DNA from 3 places in the Bradyrhizobium sp. McL0616 genome. Region 3 is predicted to be linked to each of the others. Evidence: predicted binding sites of a transcription regulator. Region 3 holds the regulator's gene; each other region holds the start of a gene.
What was found. Region 3 encodes HrcA, which represses chaperone genes, less so after heat shock. Its sites were predicted from a motif close to GTTAGCACTCNCNNNNNGNGAGTGCTAAC; they were not measured.

Region 1 (6,446 bases), 990 kb from region 3:
CTGGATCGTGTTGAACGTTATCTTCCTCTATCAGATCACGGTTGCAACAGGCCAATTCGAGCTATTGAAGCGCGCGGTCGGCGGCGTCACGGAGGATCGGCGCCTGCAGCTACTGCTGATTGCGTTCTCCTTTGGTGCCTTCTTCGAAGGCGCCTCTGGCTTCGGTACGCCGGTCGCCATCACGGGCTCCGTCCTGATCGGGCTTGGCTTCTCGCCGCTCGCGGCTTCCGGCCTGTCACTGATAGCCAACACCGCGCCGGTTGCCTTCGGCGCGCTCGGCACGCCGATCCAGGGCCTGGCTTCCGTCACCGGGCTTGATCCCTACATCCTCGGCGCGATGGTCGGACGACAATTGCCGTTGTTCTCGCTGATGGTGCCCTTTTGGGTGGTGTGGGCGTTCGCGGGCTGGAAGGGCATGAAGGACATCTGGCCGGCGATCCTTGTCACTGGCCTATCGTTCGCGATCCCGCAATTCGTGATCTCGAATTACATCAATCCCTGGATCGTCGATATCGGCGCTTCGCTGATCTCGATGGGGAGCCTCATTCTGTTCCTCAGGGTCTGGCAGCCGAAGCAGCTCTGGCTATCGCCGGCGCTGCGAGGCAGGGACGAATCGGCCGCGACCATGGCCAAGCCGGCGTCGATGGACAGAACTCCGCTCACGCAACGCGAACTCTGGACCGCCTTGCTGCCATGGATCATCGTCTGCGTCGTGATGTTGATCTGGGGCAACGGTGCGTTCAAGACCTGGGCGAACTCGATCTTCACCGTGAACTATCCGGTTCCGGATCTGCACAACATGATCAACAAGGTGCCGCCGGTGGCGGCGAAGCCGACGCCTGAGGGCGCGGTGTTCGCATTCACCTACCTGTCGTTCACCGGCACGGGCATGCTGATCGCGGCAATCATTTCCGCGGCTCTGGCCGGCTTTTCGCCGGCGCGGATGCTCGCGGAATATGGCCGTACGATTCGGCTCTGCGCGATCTCGCTGATCACGATCTCGGCGATGCTCGCTATCGGCACGCTCACCCGTCTGTCGGGGGTCGACGCGACTCTCGGTCTCGCCTTCGCCGCAACCGGCGTGCTCTATCCCTTCTTCGGCACGCTGCTCGGCTGGTTGGGCGTGGCGTTGACGGGATCGGATACCGCCTCGAACATCCTGTTCGGCAACCTCCAGAAGATCACCTCGCAGCAGCTCGGCCTGTCGCCGATCCTGATGGCGGCGGCGAACTCGTCCGGCGGTGTGATGGGCAAGATGATCGACGCGCAATCGATCGTGGTCGCATCCACCGCCACCAACTGGTACGGCCACGAGGGCACGATCCTGCGCTTCGTGTTCTGGCACTCGATCGTGCTGGCCTGCCTGGTCGGCTTGTTCGTGACGCTGCAGGCCTATGTCTGGCCGTTCACGGCGATGGTCCTGAAGTAGCGGGCGACGTCCGGCTTCGACCCAAATCCCCGCGGGATCGTCCCGCGGGGATTTTTGTGACTTGAATCGACAAACCTTCTCAAAGGCTTCGCCGTCTTATAGAAGACCCGGCAAACCGGGTTGGTCGAGAGGTCTCATGGTTTCGTTCAGGCGGATGGTGTGTGCGGCGGCTGCGGTGCTTGCGATGTCCGCTGGCGCGCGTGCGGAAGAGGGCTTCCCCTTCGGCACGGAGATGACGCTCGAAGCGGTGCCTCAGCCCGGCTCGAAACGGATCCCGAACCTCGAAATCGGTGACAATGGCGAGGTCGTGCTCGAGCTCTGGTGCAAGGGCGGCAAGGGCCAGTTTTCCGTCGCCGGCAACACTGTGATCTTCGTGCCCGGCCAGATCGAGGACCGGTCCTGTCCGCCGGCCAGGGCCCAGGCCGATGACGACCTCGTCGCGGCGCTCGCAGCCGTCGAGACCTGGAAGCGCCAGGGCGACGTGCTCACACTGATCGGCCCGAAGCCGCTGCGTTTTCGCGCCAACGGGAATTGACGGTTACGTCACTTCCACACCGACTTGTCGGCGTCCCAGCGCTGGCCCTTCAGCTCCTTGGCCAGCGCCTCGACCGAGCCATTGTCGTCGGGCTGGTCGGCTTCCTCGTCGGCCGCGGCTTCGTCCGAGACGTTGAGCTTGGCGCCGGTGCTCTCATCGGTGGTCGTGGTCGAGGGGCTGCTGATCCAAAGCAACAGCTTGTCGGTCGTGCCCGGCTTGTCGGCGGAGACGAGAGCTGAGACCTCGATCGTGTCGGTGAGCTCAAGTGCCGGGAAATCCTGGTTCGGCCGCTTGAAGACCAGCTTGAGTTTGCCGGTGGCGGGGTTGAAGCTCTGCGAGACCGGTTTTGCCGCGAGCGTCTTGCCCAGCACGCCCGCGACTGCGGCGGCGAGCTTGTCGCGGTTGATCCTGTCGCCGTCGCGCCAGTCGGCGGCGGGGATGCGGATGGAGCGGTCCATCTCGGTCAGCCCAGTGGTCCAGCCGGCTGCGGTGACGCCCGGCGTCGCCTTGAACTTCGCGAGCAGCGCGGCGGCGCGCTCCGGATCGACCGACATGTTGATGGTCTGCTCGCCGGCGCGCAGCGCGTCGCAGCCGACGGTGAGGCTCGCCAGCGTCACCTCGACGTCCTGGCCCTTGAGGCTCTTCAGGAAGTCGGTGGCCACATCCAGCTTGACCTTGACCGCGATCGCTTCCGGCGAGACTTCGGTGAAATCCTTCGGCTGCGGCGTGATGCCGTCATCGGTGGTCTGGTTGTCGAGAAATTCCTTCTCGCTGAGATCGGCGTTGTCCGGCGAGGCCACTTCGGTCACGGCCTGGCCGATGCCGATCTGGCCGCGGAATTCGAAGGTGTCTCCGGTCGCCTTGCGCGTGAGCTTGACGCTGACCGGCGCCTTTTCACCGAGACTCTGCGTCGTGCCCGTCAGCGTCTGGCCCGCGACCTGGAGATTGACGACGAAGCGGTCCTTGCGGTCGGAATTCTTTGTGACGGGGTAACAGACGTCGAGCACGGCCGCCGTGACGATCTTGCCGGACCGCGTCTCCTTCAGGATCACGTCGGCATTGCCGTCCATCAGGCCGTCGATCGAGGTGAAATAGCGCGTTTCCGTGCCGCCCGGCGCCGCGGCCTTCGGCGACAGCTTCATCTGGGCGGAGGCGACCTCGGGCGAGGCACCAAGCAGGGCCGCCAAAAGGGCGGTGGAGCAGACCAGAAGCGCGCGCATCGACTAAATCCTCGGGGAAATAGAATCGGCGCCACCGTAGTGGGTTTTGGCTGCCGGTTGAATCGGAAAGCTAGGGCCATGGTCGGCAAAAAAGAAGGCCGCCCGGAGGCGGCCTTCGCAACATTGCAATGGAACGGACGGCTTAGAAGCCGCCCATGCCGCCGCCGCCACCCGGGGCGGCCGCGGCTTCCTTCTTCGGCGCTTCGGCGACCATGGCTTCGGTGGTCACCAGCAGGCCGGCGATCGAGGCGGCGTCCTGGAGCGCGGTGCGCACCACCTTGGCGGGATCGATGATGCCCTTCTCGACCATGTCGACATAGTCCTCGTTCTGGGCGTCGAAGCCGTAGGTCTCGGACTTGTTCTCGAGGATCTTGCCGACCACGATCGAGCCCTCGACGCCGGCATTCTCCGAGATCTGGCGGATCGGAGCTTCCAGCGCCTTCAGCACGATGTTGATGCCGGCCTGAACGTCGGCATTGGCGTTGGTGAGACGGCCCACAGCCTTCTTGGCACGCAGCAGCGCGACGCCGCCGCCGGGGACGATGCCTTCCTGCACCGCGGCGCGGGTGGCGTTGAGCGCGTCCTCGACGCGGTCCTTCTTCTCCTTGACCTCGATCTCGGTCGCGCCGCCGACGCGGATCACCGCGACGCCGCCGGCGAGCTTGGCGAGGCGCTCCTGGAGCTTCTCACGGTCGTAGTCCGAGGTGGTCTCCTCGATCTGGGCCTTGATCTGGCCGACGCGGGCCTCGATGTCGGGCTTCTTGCCGGCGCCCTTGACGATCGTGGTGTTCTCCTTGTCGATCACCACCTTGCCCGCGCGTCCCAGCATCTTCACCGTGACGTTCTCGAGCTTGATGCCGAGCTCTTCGGAGATCAGCTGGCCGCCGGTCAGGATCGCGAGATCCTCCAGCATGGCCTTGCGGCGATCACCGAAGCCCGGCGCCTTCACGGCGGCAACCTTCAGGCCGCCACGCAGGCGGTTGACGACCAGGGTGGCCAGCGCCTCGCCCTCGACGTCCTCGGCGATGATGACGAGCGGCTTGCCCGACTGCACCACGGCTTCCAGCACCGGCAGCATGGCCTGCAGGCCGGACAGCTTCTTCTCGTGCAGGAGGATGTAGGCGTCCTCGAGGTCGGCGGTCATCTTCTCGGCGTTGGTGACGAAGTAGGGCGACAGATAGCCGCGGTCGAACTTCATGCCCTCGACGATGTCGACTTCGGTGTCGAGCGACTTGTTCTCCTCGACGGTGATGACACCCTCGTTGCCGACCTTCTGCATCGCCTGCGCGATCATCTTGCCGATGGCGGCATCGCCGTTGGCCGAGATGGTGCCGACCTGGGCGACCTCGGAGGAGGCGGCGACCGGCTTGGCGCGCTTCTCGATGTCCTTGATCACCGCTGCGACAGCGATGTCGATGCCGCGCTTCAGGTCCATCGGGTTCATGCCGGCGGCAACCGACTTGGCGCCCTCGCGCACGATGGCCTGGGCCAGCACGGTCGCGGTGGTGGTGCCGTCGCCGGCGAGGTCGTTGGTCTTGGAGGCGACCTCACGCACCATCTGGGCGCCCATGTTCTCGAACTTGTCGTCGAGCTCGATCTCCTTGGCGACGGTGACGCCGTCCTTGGTGATGCGAGGCGCGCCGAACGACTTCTCGATGAGGACGTTGCGGCCCTTCGGGCCGAGCGTCACCTTGACGGCGTTGGCGAGAATGTCGACGCCGCGCAGCATGCGATCGCGCGCGTCTCCGGAAAACTTGACGTCCTTGGCAGCCATGGTCTGCAATCCCTGTTACTTCGTGATGGGTCTTGTTTCGTGATGTGTCGTGTGTGTTCGTCGCATCAATTCCGGGATCCGTGGATCGAACCCGGCGGAATGATGGATGCCCGGACCTGATGATCCGGGCATGGCATTCAGCGGCCGTTCAGGCGTACGGCCTTAGGCCAGAACGCCCATGATGTCCGACTCCTTCATGATCAGGAGATCTTCGTTGTCGATCTTGACCTCGGTGCCCGACCACTTGCCGAACAACACGCGGTCGCCGATCTTGAGGTCGATCGCGATCAGCTTGCCGGCCTCGTCGCGGCCGCCGGGGCCGACGGCGACGATTTCGCCCTGGGACGGCTTTTCCTTGACGGTGTCCGGGATGATGATGCCGCCCTTGGTTTTTTCCTCGGCATCGATACGTTTGACCACGACACGGTCATGCAGCGGACGAAATTTGGACTTAGCCATGACGTTTCCCTTTGGAGGCTCGGTTTTCCGAAAGCGGCGGAAGTGGGTGAGGGCAGCGCTGCCGCCGGAGGATCGAACGGCGCGCTTAGCAATCGGGCTTTCCGAGTGCTAATAGTGTGCCCGGAAATATGGCTTGGCCGCGATCCTGTCAAGCAAAGGTGGTTAAGCGATTGGTGAGGCGGATATAGGATGGTGGCATTGGAAACTCGTTCGGGGCGCGGACGTATTATAGGACGTCATTGCTCCAGCAGCGGTTTTGCGCTTGGCTGCGGGAGGGGTGCGGCCGTCGTTTGGTTCGGGGGAAAGCCATGATCAGTTCAGCTCACGCGCGCACGGTTGCCAATCTGGCGGCGGCCTCTTGCCTGGCGCTGCTGCTTGGCGCCTGCGGCGGCGGCATGAGCCTGCCGTCCTTCTCCTCGTCCCAGCCGGCGCCCGAATCCGAGCCCGGCCAGGCGCCGGAAATGCCGGCGTCGATCCGTGCCGACGAGATCGTCGGCCGCTGGGGTCTCGCCTCGTTCCAGAACCCGGCCGATCGCGCCCGTACCGAGGCGGCCGCCCGGGCCCAGTGCAAAAATCCTTACGTGATCGGCGCCGGGACCTCCGGCGGCGTGGTCATGCATCTGGCCGACCAGGCCACACCGCAGGAACTGCGGCTGAAAGGCTCGCCCGGCGGCAAGAACTTTATCGGCCCGCCCGGCCCGACGCCCGGCGAGCAGGACCGCGAGATCGTCTCCTTCGACGGCCGCGTCATGATCACCCGCTTCGTCGACAAGGACGCCGCCACCCGCTACGGCAACATGGTCTACGTCCGCTGCGCGCCAAGGGCGTGATCGGGGTACCCGTCTAACCACGAAAAAAACGCCGGCTTGCGCCGGCGTTTTGTTTTTCTCTCTGCCGCGTCCGATCAGTCGAACAGCGCGTCGATGTCGTCCTGCGAGGCGTGGCCGACGTCGCCGGCGAGCTTCGGGCCGTTGAGGAGCTTGTCGTCGTCGCTGCGGGTATCGACCTGCGGCACGACGTGGGACTTGA
Region 2 (6,446 bases), 3.1 Mb from region 3:
GCAAGATCCCGAGCCCCATCGGACCGGTCTGGAGGATGTCGCGGGCATAGATCGGCAACAGCGCGGTGACGCCGCCGAACAGCACGGCGAACAAATCGAGCGAGATGGTGCCGAGGATCGCCGGATTGCTGCGGATGAAGCGGACGCCGGCAAAGATATTGTCCGTGCTGGTATCCTTGGCGACCGCCTGCGGGCGCGGCTGGATGAAGCCGGTCAGGATCATCCCCAAAATCCAAAACAGCAGCATCACGGAATAGGCGAGATGCGGCGCGACCGCATAGGCGAAGCCGCCGAGCGCGGGCCCGGTGATGGTCGCGACCTGCCCCGCGCCGCTCGCGACAGCCGTCGCGCGCTGAAGCGAGCCTTGCGGCGCAATCAGCGGCAGCAGCGCCGCTGTGGTCGGGCTTTCGAACGCACCGGCAATGCCGAGCACGAAGGTCGCGACGAAGATCTGCACCTCGCTGACCGCGCCGAGATAAGTGCTGATGGCGAGATAAAGCGCAGTCGCCGCTTCCACGAGCTGACAGAGCTGGACCACGCGCTTGCGCTCGTAGCGGTCGGCGGCGTGGCCTGCGACGAACACCAGCAACGCGGTGGGGAGGAATTGCACGAGCCCGACCATGCCGAGGTCGAAGGCCGAGCCGGTGAGGTCGTAGATCTGCCAGCCGATCGCGACCGCCGCGATCTGACTGGAAAAGCGCGATAGGCTGCGCGAGAGCAAGAAGAACAGGAAGGCGCGGTGGGAGAGGAGCGCGCGGGCACTGACCGGCTGATTCGCTGATATCGGCTCCTCTAGTATCGCCTCTTCGGTCACGCTCGGACTATCCGCCCCCTTGATCTCGACGCGTCCCGCGTGGCTGACGCGGAGGTGCTTGTCAACAGCGGGACACCTCTCGCGGTCTTCCGCCATTGCGTTTGCAACGCACCCGCGGCCATAATCATTGAGGGTTTTGGGGACATCATGCTGCGGCTGCAATCGACACTTGGCGTTTTCGCATTGCTGCTGATCGCCTTCGCGCTGGCGGAGAATCGCCGCGCGGTTTCGCTGCGCCAGGCGGCGATCGGGCTCGTCGTGACCTTCGTCACCGCGATCGTGCTCCTGAAGGTGCCCGTCGTCGCACATGCTTTCGGTGCCATCAATGACGCGGTCGGCGCGATCTCCGCGGCCTCGCGCGCCGGCTCCTCCTTCGTGTTCGGTTATATCGGCGGCGGCCCACTGCCCTTCGACCTGAAGGTGCCTGGTGCCGATTTCATCCTGGCGTTCCAGGCGCTGCCGATCGTGCTGGTGATGAGCGTGCTGACGACGCTGCTGTTCTATTGGCGCGTGCTGCCGCCGATCGTGCGCGGCATGGCATGGCTGCTCGAACGCACGCTCGGGGTCGGCGGCGCGGTGGGACTGTCGACCGCCGCGAACATCTTTCTCGGCATGGTCGAAGCGCCGCTGTTCGTGCGGCCGTATCTGGCGCAGATGACGCGGAGCGAATTGTTCCTGGTCATGACCGGCGGCATGGCCGGCATCGCCGGCACGGTGCTCGTGCTCTATGCGACGCTGCTTGCGCCCCTCATCCCCGACGCGGCCGCGCATTTCGTCATCGCGTCCGTACTGGGCGCGCCCGCTGCGATCCTCGTCAGCCTGATCATGGTGCCGGAGACCAGCGACAAGCGCACCGGCGGCGCGCTCGAAGATCCGGAGATGGAGGTCTCCGGCACGATGGATGCGATCGTGAAAGGCACCGGCGCAGGCCTCGAGCTATTGCTCAACATCGTCGCCATGCTGCTGGTGCTGGTGGCGCTGGTCTATCTCGTCAATGCGATCCTCGGCCTGCTGCCGAACATCGGCGGCGCTGCGATCTCGCTGCAGCGCCTGCTCGGGCTGGTGATGGCGCCGGTGTGCTGGTTGATGGGATTGCCCTGGGATCAGGCGGTGACGGCGGGCAGCCTGATGGGCACGAAAACCGTGCTCAACGAATTGATCGCTTATGTCGATCTGTCAAAACTTTCGCCGGACGTACTCGATGCGCGCTCGCGCCTGATCATGCTCTATGCGATGTGCGGCTTCGCCAATTTCGCCAGCCTTGGCATCATGATCGGCGGCTTAGGGGTGGTGGCGCCGGAGCGGCGCGAGGAGATCAACGCCCTGGGGCTGAAGTCAATCGTGTCGGGCACGCTGACGACGTGCCTGATGGGTGCGATCGTGGGGGTGTTGAGTTAACAGGCTTAGCCCGGATAGAGCGCAGCGCAATCCGGGTCCACCTTCTCCGCGAAAAACGTTCCCGGATTTCGCTGCGCTCCATCCGGGCTACAAGATCAGGCCTTCAACTCGACCGTCTTGAACTCCGCCGGCAGGATCACCTCCAGCAGTTCGACGTCGTCCGAATAGTCGAGGATCATGTGCTTGATCTTCGGCGGCTGGGTCCAGGCGCTGCCTTCCTTCATCAAGGTCTCGCCCTCTCCGTCCATGTAGGTCTTCACCCAGCCCTTGAGCACGTAGACCATCTGGAATTCGACGGCGTGGAAGTGCAGCTTCGACACCTCGGCTGGATTGCAGGGGCCTTGCAGCCGGATCACGTGCGCTTGCGCAAGGCCGTGCGAGGCTGCGGCAATGCCGAGGTCGCGATATTTCGCGTAGGTGCGCAGGCCATCGGCTTTGAAATCCTCTTCGCGGTGATGGCTGATCGCGATGCGCTGTTTGGGACGTGCGAGCTTTTTTGTAGATGATTTTGCCGGCGTCGTGCGCGCCTTCGCCTTCACCGTCTTGCGCGCCGAAGATCGCACGGCGGGCTTGGCGCCGCTCCGCTTCTTCACCGCGGCTTGCGTTGCGCTGCGCGATTTTGCTTTCTTGGCCATAAGCGGCCTCCCCTGTTGTTATGGGGAGATGCTAGCACGGAATGCAAAATCGTAGGGTGGGCAAAGCGGAGCGTGCCCACCATTGCCGAATGCAAGCGCGGAGAGATGGTGGGCACGGCGCGCAAAGTGCGCGCGCCTTTTGCCCACCCTACGCCGTCCAAGCTCTCAATGCAGCCTGAACACGCCGTCCACGGCGCGCAGCTCGGCTGGCTTGATCAGCTTGGAATGCGCGACGGTCACCGAGTGAAGCGGGCCGTCGAGTTTTTCCTGCCAGAACGCCAGGAAATCCTTCAGCGCCGGAAACTTCGGAAACATGTCGTAGTTCTGCCAGACGTAGGTCTGAAGCAACGATGGATGATCCGGCATCCGATAGAGAATTTGTGCCGTCGTCAGCCCGTAACCCAGCACTTGTTTCCGGAAATCGTCCGAAACAACCCCAACCCGCGTGACCATGCCAACCTCCTTTGCAGGAGCGCATATTCAGGGGGTGGCTTTCCGGTACGCTGCTTACGAGCCACCCGGTGGAGATGCGCTCACATGAGAGAAATGTGACGCAAACTGACAATCCATCTCAAGCCTAAAAGTTTAACAAGCTGTTGAAATACAATGCGTTAGCAGCAGATGCGGCTCCGTGCTAATACGGCCCCAAGGGGCGGCCCAAGAGCGGTTAACGATGGTAAAGAGATTCTGGCAGCCGGGCCTTATGAGTGCCGATTTTTCTGCTAGAAGCCCTTGCCCCCGCAAAATTCCTGTCCTATTTCAGCCTCACCTGTGCTAGCACTCGCGGGCACGGACTGCTAACGACCAAAAATCCCCATACCGTGCAACTACTTAGGAGGACTGCATGAAATTCCGTCCGCTTCACGACCGCGTCGTGGTCAAGCGCATCGACGCAGAAGAGAAGACCGCTGGCGGCATCATCATTCCCGACAGTGCCAAGGAAAAGCCCTCGCAGGGCGAAATCGTCGCCGTCGGCCCGGGTGGCCGCGACGAAGCCGGCAAGCTGATCCCGATCGACCTGAAGGTCGGCGACCGCGTGCTGTTCGGCAAGTGGTCCGGCACCGAGGTCAAGATCGACAACGTCGACCTGCTGATCATGAAGGAAAGCGACATCATGGGCGTCCTCGACGTCCCCGCTTCCAAGAAGAAGGCGGCCTAAGAGCCCCTTCTCTCACCCAGCTAAACACCTCAAGGAAAAATCCAGATGGCAGCTAAAGAAGTCAAATTCGGCGTCGATGCACGCGACAAGATGCTGCGTGGCGTCGACATCCTCGCCAACGCCGTCAAGGTGACGCTCGGCCCGAAGGGCCGCAACGTCGTCCTCGACAAGTCGTTCGGCGCTCCCCGCATCACCAAGGACGGCGTCACCGTCGCCAAGGAGATCGAGCTCGACGACAAGTTCGAGAACATGGGCGCGCAGATGGTGCGCGAAGTCGCCTCCAAGTCCGCCGATGCGGCCGGCGACGGCACCACCACCGCAACCGTGCTCGCGGCTGCGATCGTTCGTGAAGGCGCCAAGTCGGTTGCCGCCGGCATGAACCCGATGGACCTGAAGCGCGGTATCGACCTGGCTGTGGAAGCCGTGGTCGCCGACCTCGTCAAGAACTCCAAGAAGGTCACCTCGAACGAGGAAATCGCCCAGGTCGGCACCATCTCCGCGAACGGCGATGCCGAAATCGGCAAGTTCCTCTCCGACGCCATGAAGAAGGTCGGCAACGAGGGCGTCATCACGGTCGAGGAAGCCAAGTCGCTCGAGACCGAACTCGACGTCGTCGAAGGCATGCAGTTCGACCGTGGCTACATCTCGCCCTACTTCGTCACCAACGCCGACAAGATGCGCGTTGAGATGGACGACGCCTACATCCTGATCAACGAGAAGAAGCTCTCCTCGCTGAACGAGCTGCTCCCGCTGCTCGAGGCCGTGGTGCAGACCGGCAAGCCGCTGGTCATCGTCGCCGAGGACGTCGAAGGCGAAGCCCTCGCGACCCTCGTCGTCAACCGCCTGCGCGGTGGTCTGAAGGTCGCGGCCGTCAAGGCTCCGGGCTTCGGCGATCGCCGCAAGGCCATGCTCCAGGACATCGCAGTTCTGACCGGCGGCCAGGCGATCTCGGAAGATCTCGGCATCAAGCTCGAGAACGTCACGCTCAACATGCTCGGTCGCGCCAAGAAGGTGATGATCGACAAGGAGAACACCACGATCGTCAACGGCGCCGGCAAGAAGGCCGACATCGAGGCGCGCGTGGCCCAGATCAAGGCGCAGATCGAGGAAACCACCTCGGACTACGACCGTGAGAAGCTCCAGGAGCGTCTTGCCAAGCTCGCAGGCGGCGTCGCGGTGATCCGCGTCGGCGGCGCGACCGAGGTCGAGGTGAAGGAGCGCAAGGATCGCGTTGATGACGCGATGCATGCGACCCGCGCGGCTGTGGAAGAAGGCATCGTCCCGGGCGGCGGCGTCGCCCTGCTCCGTGCCTCCGAGCAGCTCAAGGGCCTGCGCACCAAGAACGACGACCAGAAGACCGGCGTCGAGATCGTGCGCAAGGCGCTGTCCGCTCCCGCTCGCCAGATCGCGATCAACGCCGGTGAAGACGGCTCGGTGATCGTCGGCAAGATCCTGGAGAACAAGACCTACGCTTACGGCTTCGACTCCCAGACCGGCGAGTACGGCAACCTGGTCACCAAGGGCATCATCGACCCGACCAAGGTGGTCCGTACCGCGATCCAGAACGCAGCCTCGGTTGCAGCTCTGCTGATCACCACGGAAGCCATGGTCGCCGAGCTGCCCAAGAAGGGCGGCGCCGGCCCCGCAATGCCTCCGGGCGGCGGCATGGGCGGCATGGACTTCTAAGTCCAGCCGTTCAGGCAAAGCCAAGAAATGCGAAACCCCGGCAGCGATGCCGGGGTTTTTGTTTTCTCCCCTCGTCATTCCGGGCGCGCGTAGCGCGAGCCCGGAATCCATAACCACAAGCCTCAGTTGGTTATCCCGGGATAGAGGTCATCCCAGTTCGGGTTCTGCTCTTCGATAAGGCGTGTCTTCCAATCCCGCCGCCATTTCTTCAGCTCCTTCTCTCGCGCGATAGCGCTCGCAGGATCATCGTAGATTTCAAACAAGACGAGTTTATCGACTCCATACTTTGTCGTGAAGCCGGGAGCTGCCTTCGTCCTGTGCTCGTATACACGGCGCACGAGATTGTTGGTCACACCAATGTAGAGCGTGCCGTGCTTCTAACTTGCGAGGATGTAGACGTAGTAGGCCATTCCATCCGCCTAGGGTTATGGATTCCGGGCTCGCGCTTCGCGCGCCCCGGAATGACGGGGACTCACCGCACAACCGTACCAATCCGCTCAAATCGGATCCCGGCGGGTTCATCCGGCGTGCCCGTCGTCCGCGAGAAGAAGATCATGGTCACTCGGCCAACGACGTTATCGATCGGAATATAGCCGATAGCCGACAGCATCCGGCTGTCGGTCGAATTGTCCCGGTTGTCGCCGATCATGAACAGATGCCCGACCGGCACCGTGAAGACACTGGTATTGTCGAGGAAACCATTGTCGATGCAGTCGAGCGTCTCGTAGCTCACGCCGTTCGGCAACGTCTCGCG
Region 3 (6,446 bases):
CGATTGCGACGTGGCGGACATGGCTGTTGAAGTCGCAATAGGGGCACTTCGACAGGCAGAACGGCCAGTGCACGTAGACGCCAAAAGCTTCCTTAGCGCGGCTCAAGGCAGATCTCCGCCAGTTTCACGAAAGCGCGGGCGCGATGCGACAGGCCAAGGCCGAGCGGTGGCAGGCCGTGCTTCTCGATGCTGGTCATCTCGCCGAAGGTGCGGTCGTGTCCATCCGGCAAGAACATCGGGTCATAGCCGAAACCGGCGGTGCCGCGCGGCGGCCACACCAGCGTGCCGTCGACGCGCGCCTCGACCTCTTCGAGATGATCGTCGGGCCATGCGACGCAGAGTGCGGAGACGAAATGCGCCGCGCGCTTGTCCGGCGTGGTGGCCCCGCGCTCCTGCAACAGGCGTTCGATCTGTGCCATCGCGGCAGCAAAATCTTTGCTCGGGCCGGCCCAGCGCGCGCTGTAGATGCCGGGTGCGCCGTCGAGCGCGTCGACCGCGATGCCGGAATCATCGGCGAATGCGGGAAGCCTGGTCGCCTGCGCCGCCGCGATCGCCTTGATCGCGGCATTGCTGCAGAAATCGTTGCCGGTCTCGTCCGGCTCGCCCAGGCCGAGCTCACCCGCCGACACCGCCTCGATGCCGTAAGGCGCGAGCAGCTCCTTCATCTCGGCGAGCTTGCCGGGATTGTGGGTGGCGATGACGAGCTTTCCGGTGATTCGGCGGTGCATGGGCCTATTGACTACGCGACAGCCAGTTTCTGCAAGTCCACGAGCCGTGCGATACCCTTTTGGGCGAGCGCCATCAACGCCAGGAACTCGTCCTGCGTGAACGGCTCGCGTTCCGCGGTGCCCTGCACCTCGATGATGCGGCCGTCGCCGGTCATGACGAAATTCGCGTCAGTCTCGGCCTCGGAATCCTCGGCGTAGTCGAGATCGAGCACGGGCTTGCCCTTGTAGATGCCGCAGGAGATCGCGGCGACGTTGTCGCGCAGCACATTGGCCTTGATCATGTTGCGCGTCTTCATCCAGCTGATGCAGTCGGCGAGCGCGACCCAGGCGCCAGTGATCGACGCCGTGCGGGTGCCGCCGTCGGCCTGGATCACGTCGCAATCGACCGTGATCTGGCGTTCGCCGAGCGCTTCGAGATCGACGATGGTGCGCAAGCTGCGGCCGATCAGGCGCTGAATCTCGACGGTGCGGCCGCTTTGCTTGCCGGCCGAAGCCTCGCGGCGGGTGCGTTCCAGCGTGGCGCGCGGCAGCATGCCGTATTCGGCGGTGACCCAGCCGCGGCCCTGGCCCTTCAGCCAGGGCGGCAGGCGCTCTTCCAGCGTGGCGGTGACCAGCACATGGGTGTCGCCGAACTTCACGAGGCAGGAGCCTTCCGCATATTTGACCACGCCGCGCTCCAGCGTCACGGGGCGCAATTCATCGGGCGCACGGCGGCTTGGCCGCATGGGAAATCCTCCAAAACTCACGGGAATAGGCTGTTCGCGGTGCTTTTAGGTGGGGTGAGGGTGAGCAGCAAGGCTTTTCGGTCCCCAGGCAACTATCGAGCAAGCGCAAAAGCCCGCTTGTCAGAGGCCTCCCGGATGGACAAATTACAAGCAGCGATGAGGAGTTAACGTCTGTGGCCCACCACGATCCGATCCATCTGATCGCGCCGCGCGCAGGCCTCGCTCAGCTCAACGAGCGTTCCCGCGACATCTTTCGTCAAATTGTCGAAAGCTATCTCGCGACTGGCGAGCCCGTTGGCTCACGCAATATCTCGCGCCTGATCGCAATGCCGCTGTCGCCGGCCTCGGTCCGTAATGTCATGGCCGATCTGGAACAGCTCGGCCTGATCTATGCCCCGCACACCTCGGCCGGCCGGTTGCCGACGGAACTCGGCCTGCGCTTCTTCGTCGACGCCCTGATGCAGGTCGGCGACCTCAACGAGGCCGAGCGGCAGTCGATCCAGAGCCAGCTGACGTCGGTGGGCCACGCCCAATCGGTCGAGGCGGCGCTGTCGGAAGCGCTGACGCGGCTGTCCGGCCTCACCCGTGCCGCCGCCGTGGTCCTGACGCCAAAATCCAATTCGCGGCTGAAACATATCGAATTTGTCCGGCTGGAACCCGAGAAGGCGCTGGTGATCCTGGTCGGCGAGGACGGTCAGGTCGAAAACCGCGTGTTGACCCTTCCGCCCGGAGTTCCATCCTCGGCGCTGACGGAGGCCGGCAATTTCCTCAATGCGCGGATTCGCGGCCGGACGCTGGCCGAGGCCCGGCTTGAGCTCGAAACTGCACTGGGCGAAGCCCGTGCCGAGCTTGACCAGCTCACCCAGAAAGTGATCGCAGCGGGCATCGCCAGTTGGTCCGGCGGCGAGAATGAAAATCGCCAGCTCATCGTGCGTGGCCACGCCAATTTGCTGGAGGATTTGCACGCACTGGAGGACCTCGAGCGGGTCCGCCTGCTGTTTGATGACCTTGAGACCAAGCGCGGCGTTGTCGATCTGCTCGGCCGCGCCGAAACTGCCGAAGGCGTGAGGATTTTCATCGGTTCGGAGAACAAACTGTTCTCGCTGTCCGGCTCCTCGACCATTATCTCGCCCTATCGGGACGCCGCCGGCCATATCGTCGGTGTTTTGGGCGTAATCGGCCCGACCCGGCTGAATTATGCCCGCGTGATCCCGACCGTGGACTACGCCGCCCGCATCGTCAGTCGCCTCCTGGGGGGCTGATCGGCGTTTGGGCCGATCACGGGCGCTTGATTTTCGGCGCACGAAGCACGATATCCGGGCCAGCAAACCCCCTTGAGACCAGTTCGAAAAGAGAGCCGATGACCGATCGAGACCGGCAACCCGAAGACACGGCCGCTGCGACCGGCGAGCCCGTGGTGTCGAAGCCCTACATCATGCCCGACGATCCCGAGCCCGGCTCGGTCGAATTGTTGCAGAAGGAAATCGCCGAAGCGCGCGACCGCATGCTGCGGACGCTGGCCGAGATGGAAAATCTGCGCAAGCGCACCGCCAAGGAGGTCGCCGACTCCAAGCTTTACGGCGTCACCGGCTTTGCCCGTGACGTGCTCGACATCGCCGACAATCTCCAGCGCGCGCTCGACGCCATTCCGGCCGAGACCCGCGCCGCGGCCGATCCCGGCATGACCTCGCTGATCGAGGGCGTCGAGCTCACCGAGCGCTCGCTGCTCAGCGCGCTGGAAAAGCACGGCGTGAAGAAGTTCGACCCGCAGGGTCAGAAGTTCGATCCGAACTTCCAGCAGGCGATGTACGAGGTGCCGGATGCGTCGGTGCCCGCGGGCACCGTCGTGCAGGTCATGCAGGCTGGCTACACCATCGGCGAGCGCGTGCTGCGCCCGGCTCTGGTCGGTGTCGCCAAGGGCGGCGCAAAGGCCGCACCCGCGGCCAACAGCAACGAGTCGAACGGCGCGGCCAACTAAATCCTCATGGTGAGGAGGCGCGCGCGAAGGGCGCGCCCCTCAGGATGAGGGGTGAGCGGCGACGCTTTACGCGCTCACCGCAATATCCGCAGACTGGATCCGCTTCACGCCGGCCTTGGCCATATCGGCCCAGGCTTTTGCGAGCGAGCCCTGATTGTCGATGCCGCGACAGGCGTCTTCCACGACATAGACTTCAAAACCCGCCTTGCGCGCATCGAGCGCGGTCCAGGCGACGCAGAAGTCGGTCGCCAGCCCCGCAACGAACACGCGCTTGATCTTGCGGCCCTTCAGGTAGCCGGCGAGGCCAGTCGAGGTCTTGCCGTCGGCTTCCAGGAAAGCCGAATAGCTGTCGACGTCCTTGTGAAAGCCCTTGCGGATGATGAGCTCGGCCTGCGGGATCGAAAGGTCTTTCGAGAGCGAGGCGCCGTCGGTGCCCTGCACGCAATGGTCGGGCCACAGCACCTGCTTGCCGTAAGGAAGGTCGATCGTCTCGAACGGCTTCTTGCCGGAGTGCACGGAGGCGAACGAGACATGGCCCGGGGTGTGCCAGTCCTGCGTCATCACGACGTTCGAAAATCCCTTGGCCATCTTGTTGATGACGGGCACCACCTGCTCGCCTTCCTTCACCGCAAGGCTGCCGCCCGGAAGAAAGCAGTTTTGCACGTCGATCACGAGCAGCGCGGAGGTGTCGTCGGGCTTGATGGAGGCCGCTGCAAAGAGTGCGTTTGGTATGAGGCTCGCGAGCGCCGTGGTCCCCAACGCCGCCAAGACTTGTCGTCGATCCAGCATCGTTTGCCTCCCTCCAGGATGATCCAAAAGATGATCCAACGGGAGCGAAGCCTAGTTCCGTTCGTGTACGAACAGAAGCCCGAAAATGCAGCCGGTTCTGTTCAGCCCTTGGGCTCCTCAGCCCTTGGGCTGGATGCCGTCGCGGACGGCGCGGAAGCGGGTGAAGGCATCCGCCCACTGGTCGCGTGGCGCGCTGGCGATGATGCGCAGCGAGGCGCCGCCGGTCGAGAAACGGATCCACTGCACCACCGTCACGGCGGTCTTGCCCTTGCCGCTGATGCCGTCGATGCGGGTCTCAAAGCCCTGTTGGCCGTTGATGCGGATCGGCTCGGACATGGTGACGCGGGATTCGCGCACGCCGGGGATCTGGAGCGCGGCCTCCTGGGCGAAGCGGGCGCGGTCGTCAGCCTGCTGCGGTGTCGCGCCGATCACGCCGAGGATCATGAAAGGCTTGGACTCATAGCCGGTGCTCTCGTTGCCGTCGGCCAGGATGATGCTAGCACCCGGCGCCAGCGTGCGGATGTCCTTGAAGTCGGCGAGATCGGTGATCTTGAACGGCATCAGCCCGATCTGCTCTTCGGCCGAGACCTGCGTGCGGGTGACGGCGCTCGCAAACATCTGCCGCACCGCCTCGTCGGTGTAGATCTTGGCCGCATTTTCAGGGATCTGCACGGCGACATAGCCGGAGAAGCCGGCGCCCGGCACGATCATCGAATAGCGTTTGACCGGAGTATCGCCGGCCTTGCCGCTTTCGGTGGTGAAATAGGCCATGCCCGCGGGGGTCTCGATCTTGTCCGGTTTGATGCCATTGGCCCCGGCCGGATTGGAATTGAAGGCGCTCACGACCTCGCCATAGGCCGCCGGCGGCAGCTCGGTGATCAGCACCTTGACGTTGCCGTCCTCGCTCTCGAAGCCTGGAAAGGTCTTGGCCGTGTTGAGGCCGACCAGCGGCACCATGCCGAGGCGCAGCCCGGGCGGGAAAACGGCGTCGGCGGCGAAGGCCGGAAATGCCGTGGCGGCGAGGAGGGCGAGCGCGGCGAGGGGGCGAATGAGCTTCATGGGCACTCTGATTGGTTCACATTGAGGCCGTTCGATGGTCGGCCATCGGGCCCCTTTGTCGCGTGAGGCGGGCTCGCGCGCGGTGGTCCGGCCGGTCTGCCTTTTAGCGGGTTTGGCCTTGCCGCAACAGGGCGGTGGCGGGATTCCGGTTGGAGAGCGGACCTGTTAATATTTCCTCACCCGCAAGGGCGGTTCAGCCCGGATATGTTCTTCCAAAACCCAATGTTTTCACGGCCCAAACTTGCGTTCGGTCCTTGCGGGGCCCACCCCCCCTCCTATATGAGCGTCAATCATCGCAATATCGCGGATGTTTGATCTTAGGGGGTTTCGGTTCGGGTGCCTTCTGGGCCCAGCCAACCTGCCACAAAAACAAGGATATCAGGACCATGGGAAAGGTCATTGGGATCGATCTCGGTACCACGAATTCGTGCGTCGCCGTGATGGATGGCAAGAACGCCAAAGTCATCGAGAATTCCGAAGGCATGCGTACGACGCCTTCGATCGTCGCCGTCACGGACGACGGTGAGCGCCTCGTCGGCCAGCCTGCCAAGCGCCAGGCCGTCACCAATCCCGAGCGTACGTTCTTCGCAGTGAAGCGCCTCATCGGCCGCCGCTACGACGACCCGATGGTCGAGAAGGACAAGAAGCTCGTTCCGTACAAGATCGTGAAGGCTTCCAACGGCGACGCCTGGGTCGAGGCCGACGGCCAGTCCTATTCGCCCTCGCAGGTCTCGGCGTTCATCTTGCAGAAGATGAAGGAGACCGCGGAAGCCCATCTCGGCCAGAAGGTCGACCAGGCCGTCATCACGGTTCCCGCCTACTTCAACGACGCCCAGCGCCAGGCGACCAAGGACGCCGGCAAGATCGCTGGCCTCGAAGTGCTGCGCATCATCAACGAGCCGACTGCGGCAGCCCTCGCCTATGGTCTGGACAAGACCAAGACCGGCACCATCGCCGTATACGACCTCGGCGGCGGCACGTTCGATATCTCCATTCTCGAAATCGGCGACGGCGTGTTCGAGGTGAAGTCGACCAACGGCGACACCTTCCTCGGCGGCGAAGACTTTGACATGCGCCTGGTCGGCTATTTGGCCGACGAGTTCCAGAAGGAGCAGGGCATCAACCTGCGCAACGACAAGCTCGCGTTGCAGCGCCTGAAGGAAGCCG

Region 1: ACPPVR_RS37745 (co-chaperone GroES) is a predicted target of HrcA. The motif match lies at 5,502-5,530, and genes of this name have one in related genera.
Region 2: ACPPVR_RS15750 (co-chaperone GroES) is a predicted target of HrcA. The motif match lies at 3,621-3,649, and genes of this name have one in related genera.

The regions. Positions count from the first base shown of each region.
Region 1 covers NZ_CP188255.1:7,814,030-7,820,475, reverse strand. Annotated here, with positions in the region: gene ACPPVR_RS37765 (L-lactate permease) at 1-1,429, shown strand, start outside; gene ACPPVR_RS37760 (META domain-containing protein) at 1,566-1,964, shown strand; gene ACPPVR_RS37755 (hypothetical protein) at 1,973-3,184, opposite strand; gene groL (chaperonin GroEL) at 3,327-4,958, opposite strand; gene ACPPVR_RS37745 (co-chaperone GroES) at 5,121-5,417, opposite strand; gene ACPPVR_RS37740 (hypothetical protein) at 5,726-6,247, shown strand; gene ACPPVR_RS37735 (protein phosphatase CheZ) at 6,322-6,446, opposite strand, start outside.
Region 2 covers NZ_CP188255.1:3,311,870-3,318,315, reverse strand. Annotated here, with positions in the region: gene ACPPVR_RS15770 (MFS transporter) at 1-784, opposite strand, end outside; gene ACPPVR_RS15765 (NupC/NupG family nucleoside CNT transporter) at 962-2,212, shown strand; gene ACPPVR_RS15760 (cupin domain-containing protein) at 2,308-2,847, opposite strand; gene ACPPVR_RS15755 (usg protein) at 3,013-3,300, opposite strand; gene ACPPVR_RS15750 (co-chaperone GroES) at 3,692-4,006, shown strand; gene groL (chaperonin GroEL) at 4,052-5,692, shown strand; gene ACPPVR_RS15740 (GIY-YIG nuclease family protein) at 5,815-6,051, opposite strand; gene lepB (signal peptidase I) at 6,165-6,446, opposite strand, start outside.
Region 3 covers NZ_CP188255.1:172,282-178,727, reverse strand. Annotated here, with positions in the region: gene hemW (radical SAM family heme chaperone HemW) at 1-106, opposite strand, end outside; gene rdgB (RdgB/HAM1 family non-canonical purine NTP pyrophosphatase) at 93-728, opposite strand; gene rph (ribonuclease PH) at 740-1,453, opposite strand; gene hrcA (heat-inducible transcriptional repressor HrcA) at 1,627-2,715, shown strand; gene grpE (nucleotide exchange factor GrpE) at 2,814-3,431, shown strand; gene pncA (bifunctional nicotinamidase/pyrazinamidase) at 3,498-4,220, opposite strand; gene ACPPVR_RS00800 (hypothetical protein) at 4,338-5,279, opposite strand; gene dnaK (molecular chaperone DnaK) at 5,666-6,446, shown strand, end outside.